3 regions of the Streptomyces sp. Y20 genome follow, and region 3 is predicted to be linked to each of the others. Evidence: riboswitches for the same ligand, from Rfam matches in the RefSeq annotation. Region 3 holds a riboswitch; each other region holds the start of a gene.
The links. A riboswitch is a leader RNA that binds a small molecule or an ion and turns the genes downstream of it on or off. The one in region 3 is predicted to bind cyclic di-AMP.
Positions count from the first base shown of each region.

Region 1: it holds a riboswitch for cyclic di-AMP, as region 3 does, so the genes downstream of both, ACGFT1_RS32655 (LysM peptidoglycan-binding domain-containing M23 family metallopeptidase) here and ACGFT1_RS11305 (M23 family metallopeptidase) in region 3, are expected to answer to the same signal.
Region 2: it holds a riboswitch for cyclic di-AMP, as region 3 does, so the genes downstream of both, ACGFT1_RS21315 (transglycosylase family protein) here and ACGFT1_RS11305 (M23 family metallopeptidase) in region 3, are expected to answer to the same signal.

Region 1 is NZ_JBIDDP010000018.1:62,162-64,415, reverse strand. Features, by position in the region: gene ACGFT1_RS32660 (alpha-galactosidase) at 1-325, shown strand, start outside; cyclic di-AMP (ydaO/yuaA leader) riboswitch at 634-792, shown strand; gene ACGFT1_RS32655 (LysM peptidoglycan-binding domain-containing M23 family metallopeptidase) at 798-1,727, shown strand; gene ACGFT1_RS32650 (SGNH/GDSL hydrolase family protein) at 1,977-2,254, shown strand, end outside.
Region 2 is NZ_JBIDDP010000008.1:82,776-85,029, forward strand. Features, by position in the region: gene ACGFT1_RS21315 (transglycosylase family protein) at 145-882, opposite strand; cyclic di-AMP (ydaO/yuaA leader) riboswitch at 887-1,066, opposite strand; gene ACGFT1_RS21320 (transglycosylase family protein) at 1,249-2,254, opposite strand, start outside.
Region 3 is NZ_JBIDDP010000003.1:648,032-650,285, forward strand. Features, by position in the region: gene ACGFT1_RS11295 (dihydrofolate reductase family protein) at 1-785, shown strand, start outside; tRNA gene ACGFT1_RS11300 (tRNA-Met) at 829-902, opposite strand; cyclic di-AMP (ydaO/yuaA leader) riboswitch at 1,200-1,367, shown strand; gene ACGFT1_RS11305 (M23 family metallopeptidase) at 1,377-2,254, shown strand, end outside.

The DNA.
Region 1 (2,254 bases), on a different contig from region 3:
GGCCCGGCGGTGGGTGGAGCTGTACAAGGAGATCCGGCCGGTCGTGCAGCGGGGCGAGCTGTACCGGCTGAGACCCCCGACGGGCGGCCTCAGCGCGGTCCAGTACCTCCTGGGGGAGGAGACGGTGGTCCTCGCCTGCCTCCAGGCGCAGCGCTACGGCGAACCGGCGCCGGCGGTCCGGTTGCGCGGACTCGACCCGGCGGCATCGTACGAATGCCGTGAAACGGGAGAAACGTATCGGGGGGCGGTGCTGCTGCACCACGGGTTGCGTACGGGGCTCGAGGGCGACCTGGATGCGGCGGTCATCCGGCTGCATCGCACTTGAGCCACCTGCCTGAATTAGACGCTTCCACCCACCTTCGGCGCGAAATGGGGTGACGTGGGAAGAGCGTGCGTGACGAGCGTCATATCCGTGACCTTGCGTCATACGTCATGTCCACGTAATGCCGGTCAGGGCAAGGGGACTTGTGGGACGAGGGAGACGGAAGTGTACGCAGGGTGACCGTGAGTTCCCGTATCGGGTCATCCGAAACACGAACAGCGGGAACCTCATGCTTGTTTCCTCGCCTCCCCCTCGCTTACGTTCACCACCAATCCGGACGGAACGCCGAATCCTGCCGCCGCCCGGAGCCCCACACACTTGACCCGCGTCCGGCAGGAGCGGGGGACCCACCAGGTACGACTGCCTGTCCCGGTCTCCGCGACAGGCTTTGGGGTGCAGCCGTGCGGTGCACGGCCGGGCAGCTCCAGCCCGAACCCGACAGCTGACCTCGCAGGCGCCGGAGAGGAACCGCGCCATGTCCGCCAAGGGCAAGCACCGACGTCCCAAGCCCCAGCGTTTCTCCCGTTCCATCGCCGCCGCGGGAACCGGTGGCGCCGCGCTGGCACTCCCGCTGATCGGGGCCACCGGCGCGCACGCCGCGCAGGCCGCCGCCCCCGTACAGACCGTGTCCGGCAAGACCGCGCAGTCCCTCCCGGACACGGCGGACAAGGCCGCCGCGCGGCCCGGCACGGATCTGCGCACCTACACGGTCCGCAGCGGTGACTACCTCTCGAAAATCGCCGACGAGCAGCGTGTCAGCGGCGGCTGGCAGCGCCTCTACGACGACAACCGGCAGGCCGTCGGCGCCGATCCGTCGCTGATCCACCCGGGCCTGAGGCTCAGCCTCGGCGCGAAGGCCGCGCAGACCCGCACCGGGACCGCCGCCCCGCGGCACACCCCGGCGGCCCAGGAGTCCAGCCGGTCCACCCGGTCCGCCCGGACCTCGCAAGCCGCCCCGTCCTCCGACTCGGCCTCCACGTCCACCGGTGCCGCCACGGGCTACACCCTCCCGGTGGCCGGTGCGGCCACCGGCACCGGCTACCACGTACCGGGCGGCATGTGGTCCAGCGGCTACCACACCGGCGTCGACTTCGTCGTCCCGACCGGCACGCCCCTGAAGGCCGTCGCCGCGGGCACCGTCGTCTCCGCCGGCTGGGGCGGCGCGTACGGCAACCAGGTCGTCATCCGGCTGAACGACGGCTACTACGCCCAGTACGGCCACCTCTCCCAGCTCTCCGTCTCGGCCGGCCAGAGCGTCACCCCGGGCCAGCGGATAGGCCTGTCCGGTGCCACCGGCAACGTGACCGGCCCGCACCTGCACTTCGAGATCCGCACCACGCCGGACTACGGCTCCGACATGGACCCGGTCGGCTACCTCCGCCGGCACGGCCTCGCCGTGGGCTGACGCCCGGCCCTCGCACCGCCCGCCCGACCTGTCACCGAGGGCCGGACCCCGAACCCGGGGCCCGGCCCTCGGTGTTCCGCTTGCGGGGCGTTCAACGCGCCTGACGGCGGCCCTATTCCGGAGTCGGCGGATTCCGTGGGAGTGGCTCATCTCACCGTTAGTCAATCCCCGCCTACGGTCGCGTAGGTCACATCCGAAGGTGAATCATGATCCGACGTGGCAGACGATTCGAAGAATGACAACAGATCAGTGATCGGGTCGTACGTAGCGGTGGGGGACAGCTTCACCGAGGGCGTCGGCGACCTGGGCCCCGACGGGGCGTTCGTGGGCTGGGCCGACCGGTTCGCGGTCCTGCTCGCCGACCGGCGTCCCGAGGGCGACTTCCAGTACACCAATCTCGCCGTACGCGGCAGACTGCTGGACCAGGTCGTGGCGGACCAGCTCCCCAAGGCCGTCGAACTGGCCCCGGACCTGGTCTCCTTCTGCGCGGGCGGCAACGACATCATCCGCCCGGGCACCGACCCCGA
Region 2 (2,254 bases), on a different contig from region 3:
TCGGCGGGCAGAAAAAAGCCCCGCCTCGGTGCGTACGGGGGAACACGCACCGGGGCGGGGAGCCCGCGGGGACGGGGGCCCCTCACGGGCCCAGGTATGCGGGCCGGGCGTGAGGGGGCTGTGGCTCCGCACGGAGCCGGGGGGTCACTTCAGGTGCAGCTGCTGGCCCGGGTAGATGAGGTTGGCGTCCTGGACGATGTCCTTGTTCAGCTCGAACAGCTTCGCCCAGCCGCCCCGCACGTGCTGCGCGGTGGCGATGGAGCTGAGGGTGTCGCCGGTGACGACCTTGTACTCGCCGTCGCCCTTCTTGACCGTCTTGCCGGTCGGGGTGGTGACGGTCTTGCTCTTGTTCTGGCTCTGGCTCGGGGCCTGGCTCGGGGCCTGGCTCGGGGTCTGGCTCGCGGACGCGGCCGGGCGCTCGGCGGAGCGGGACGCGGTCTGCTGGTCGGTGGAGCGGGTGGTGGTGCCGGCCGAGTCCGAGGTGGTGCTCGGGGCGGAGCCACTGGAGGACGCGCCCGACAGGCCCGTGCCGCAGACCGGCCAGGCGCCCTTGCCCTGCGCGGCCAGGACCTTCTCGGCGACGGCGATCTGCTGCGCCTTGCCGGCCTGGTCGGCGGTGGCGGCGTACTGCGTGCCGCCGTACGCGGCCCAGGTGGAGGCGGAGAACTGAAGGCCGCCGTAGTAGCCGTTGCCGGTGTTGATGGCCCAGTTGCCGCCGGACTCGCACTGGGCGACGGCGTCCCACTCGGAGGTGGTGGCGGCGGAGGCGGTGCCGGTCGCCATCAGCGGGGCGGCGACGGCGGCGCCGGTGACACCGGCGAGCGTGATGGCACGAACGGCCTTGGACGGACGACGGTGCTTGCCCTTGGCGGAAAACAGCATGAATCTATCCCCTCACCGACGCCTGCGAGGTGAGCTGTCGGGTTCGGGCCGGTTGAGTTGCCCGGCCGTACCTCTCGCTGTCACGCGAGGTACGGCTTCACCCCCAGCCGGTGCCAGCCTCTTCGACTGCTGGTCCCGGCACTTACCTTGGGTCCCCCGCTCCTGCCTGCGGCGCTTGACGCGACGACTGTTCCCGGGCAACCGCTGGCAGGATTCGGCGTTGCGACTGCCGGGGCTCGTGGTGACGAGCGATCTCGACCGTAGACACGTGATCGCCGGAATTTCAAAGACGATCAGGGCTTCTGAGACTCATCCCACACTTTCGCCAAAACGGACATCAAGCGCTAAATGAGGCGTCAACTCTCGCTATTCCGCGTCCGTTTCATCCCCGACTTCTAGGGTCTGACCGGCACTGATGTGGTTCGGGTCGGTGCCGATGGCCTTCTTGTTGCCGGCGTAGAGCGCGCGCCATCCGCCGTCGACGTCAAGGGAGTCGGCGATGGAGGCCAGGGTGTCGCCCTCGTGGACGATGTAGGAGTCCGGCTCCCGGGAGGCGTGCCGGCCGGCCAGTGCGGGGCTTTGACCGTTTGTCACGGTTTCATCCGCACTCGCGCCGCGGTGGCGCCCGCCGGCGTCCAGGCTGCCGGTGTCGACCAGGCTCCAAGAACCGGCGGCCTGCTGGGGATTGTCCGATTTACCGGCATCGGGGGTCGCCGTGGCCGGGCTGCCGCCACCCTGCGGGGTCCCGGCGTCCGACGGAGTGGACTTGTCGGACTTGGGAGTCCTCGTCCCGGCGGCCTTGCCGGCGTCCTTGCCCGGCTTCGCGGCCGGCGTGGTGGCCGGGCCCGAGGAGGACCCGGCGCCGGTGCCGGAACCGGCGTCCGAGCCGGCACCGGTGGAGGACGGCGAATCAGGCGAGCCGGACGTGCCGGAGGTATCGGAAGTACCGGAACTGCCGGATGTACCGGTCGATCCCGGCGAGCCGGTGGAGTCCGAGGTGCCGGTCGAACCCCCGGCGTCACCGGTGCCGCCGGTGTCACCGGAACCGCCGACGCCGGTGTCGACGTCCACGGAGCCCGAGTTCGAGGTCAGCCCGGACAGCAGGGCGCAGGTGGCCCACGGAGTGGTGCCCTTGGCGGCGAGGATCTTCTCGGCGACGGCGATCTGCTGGGAGCGGCTGGCCTGGTCGGCGCTGGCCGCGTACTGGCTGCCGCCGTACTTGGCCCAGTCGTCCTGCGAGATCTGGAGGCCGCCGAAATACCCGTTGCCGGTGTCCGCGCTCCAGGAGCCGCCGCTCTCGCATTCGGCCACCTTGTCCCACGTGGTGCCGTCGGCCGCGTGGGCGCTCGCGGCCCCGAGGAGCGGAATGGCG
Region 3 (2,254 bases):
CGCGTCTCCTCGGCGGCACCGCCGACGTCGTGCCGCTCGGTCCCGTCCTGGACTGGCGGGTCCTGCTGGAGCATCTGCACGACGTGCGGGGCGTCGAGCGACTGATGGTCGAGGGCGGCGGCCAGGTCCACACCCAGCTGCTCCAGCAGGACCTCGCCGACGAACTCCAGCTGGTCCTCGCCCCGCGCCTCGTCGGCGACCCCGCGGCCCCGCGCCTGTTCGGTCCCGGCGCCTACCAGGGCGGACGCCTGCGCCTGACCGAGACCCGCCGCATCGAGGACGTCGTCCTCATGCGCTACGAGCCCACGGCCCCCGGCGCCGGCCCGGTCCCCAATCCGGCCGACCGCCACTGGCTGCGCACCGCCTGCGAACTCGCCGCCCTGTGCCCGCCCTCCCGGACGGCGTTCAGTGTCGGCGCGGTCGTGGTCGCCGCGGACGGTACGGAGCTGGCCCGCGGCCACTCCCGCGAGGGCGCCGACCCGATGGTCCACGCGGAGGAGGCGGCCCTCGCGAAGACCGACCCGGCCGATCCGCGCCTGCCCGGCGCCACGGTCTACAGCAGCCTGGAACCCTGCGCCCGCCGCGCCTCCCGGCCCGCCCCCTGCGCCGAGCTGATCCTGCGGTCCGGGGTGCGCAGGGTGGTCACGGCGTGGCGGGAGCCCGACACGTTCGTCGCGGCGGCCGACGGCTCGGGTGTGCTGACCGGCGCGGGCGCCCGGGTAGTCGTACTGCCGGAGCTGGAGTCCCTCGCCAAGGCGCCGAACGGGCACCTGCTCGCCGGATAGCACTCAGGGCCGGAATCCAATGGATTCCGGCCCTGAGTTTCCGTAGCGGGGACAGGATTTGAACCTGCGACCTCTGGGTTATGAGCCCAGCGAGCTACCGAGCTGCTCCACCCCGCGTCGTTGTGTCTCTACTGTACGCCATCCACGGGGTGCGACGCACATCGGTTCCGCGGCCCCCGGTGATAGTGACGGACCGTGACCGGGCGGGCGCTGTGCGATAGCGGCCGAGTCACCATCAAAGCCGCGAGTGACTCCTGTACGTCGGCCAACTCGCCCTCATTGCAGACGCCATGACCGGTAAATCCCCAGGTTTGAACGGTAATGATCTAGACGAACGGCTTGGAAAGTGACTGGCGGGTCTATTAACGTTCGATAACGCAGCGCGGTCGTCCCAGCCGTCACCAGCGACGGCTCCGCGCGCACGCGCCGAATCCCGCAAGGGAACCGGGGAACCACCACCCTGGGGTGAATCTCGCGAACGCCGACGTGGAGCTCACACGGTCCACGACCGGTATACGCGCGTAGGAGACCTTCCCGCTCCGAACCCGTCAGCTAACCCGGTAGGCGGCGGAAGGAAAGGAGCGCGCCCGCGTGGCGTCCAACCGGCCTGCCCCCGAGACCCCGTTCGTGCCGGCTCAGCGCGAGACCGAGACCTTCGGCTACGACGCCTACCGAGCCGGCGAGGGCCCCTGGGAGGAGTGGAACCCCACCGAGGACTCCGTCGCCCCGGTCCGCGGCCGGCACCGGGTCGCCAAGCAGCGCGGCGGCTTCGCCCGCAGCTCCACCGTCCTCGGTGTCGGCGTGATGGCCGCGGTCGGAGCGGGCGGCATGGCCAGCGCCAACACCGGTAAGCCGCCGGTCTCCATCTCCCTGCCGGACCTGCCCTCCGTCGGCTCCTTCTTCGGCGACACCGCCACCGAGGCCCCGCAGACCGCCACGACCGCGCTCAGCAGCGTCGGCGCGGCCTCCGCCGACGACCAGCAGGGCGCCGGCGCGGGCGAGGCCCTGCGCAGCCGGATCATGGCCCAGGCCGAGCAGCAGCAGGGGCAGGCCGACAACAAGGCCACGGCCGTCGCCCTCGCCGCCGCCGAGAAGCAGAGCGCGGACGCCGCCGCCCAGGCCGAGAAGGAGGCCGCCGCGAAGGCGGCCGAGGCCAAGGGCGCGGCGGAGGCCGCCGCCGCGAAGGAGGCGGACCAGAAGGCCGCGAAGGCGGCCGAGGAGGAGCGGCAGGCCGAGCTGGCGAAGCTGGCCGGTCAGTACACGCTGCCCACCTCCTCGTACACGATCACCTCGACGTTCGGCCAGGCCGGCTCGATGTGGTCCTCCGGCCACCACACCGGCCTGGACTTCGCCGCCCCCACCGGCACCCTCATCAAGGCCATCCACGGCGGCACGATCACCGAGGCGGGCTGGGCCGGCTCCTACGGCTACCGCACGATCCTCACCCTCGACGACGGCACCGAGCTGTG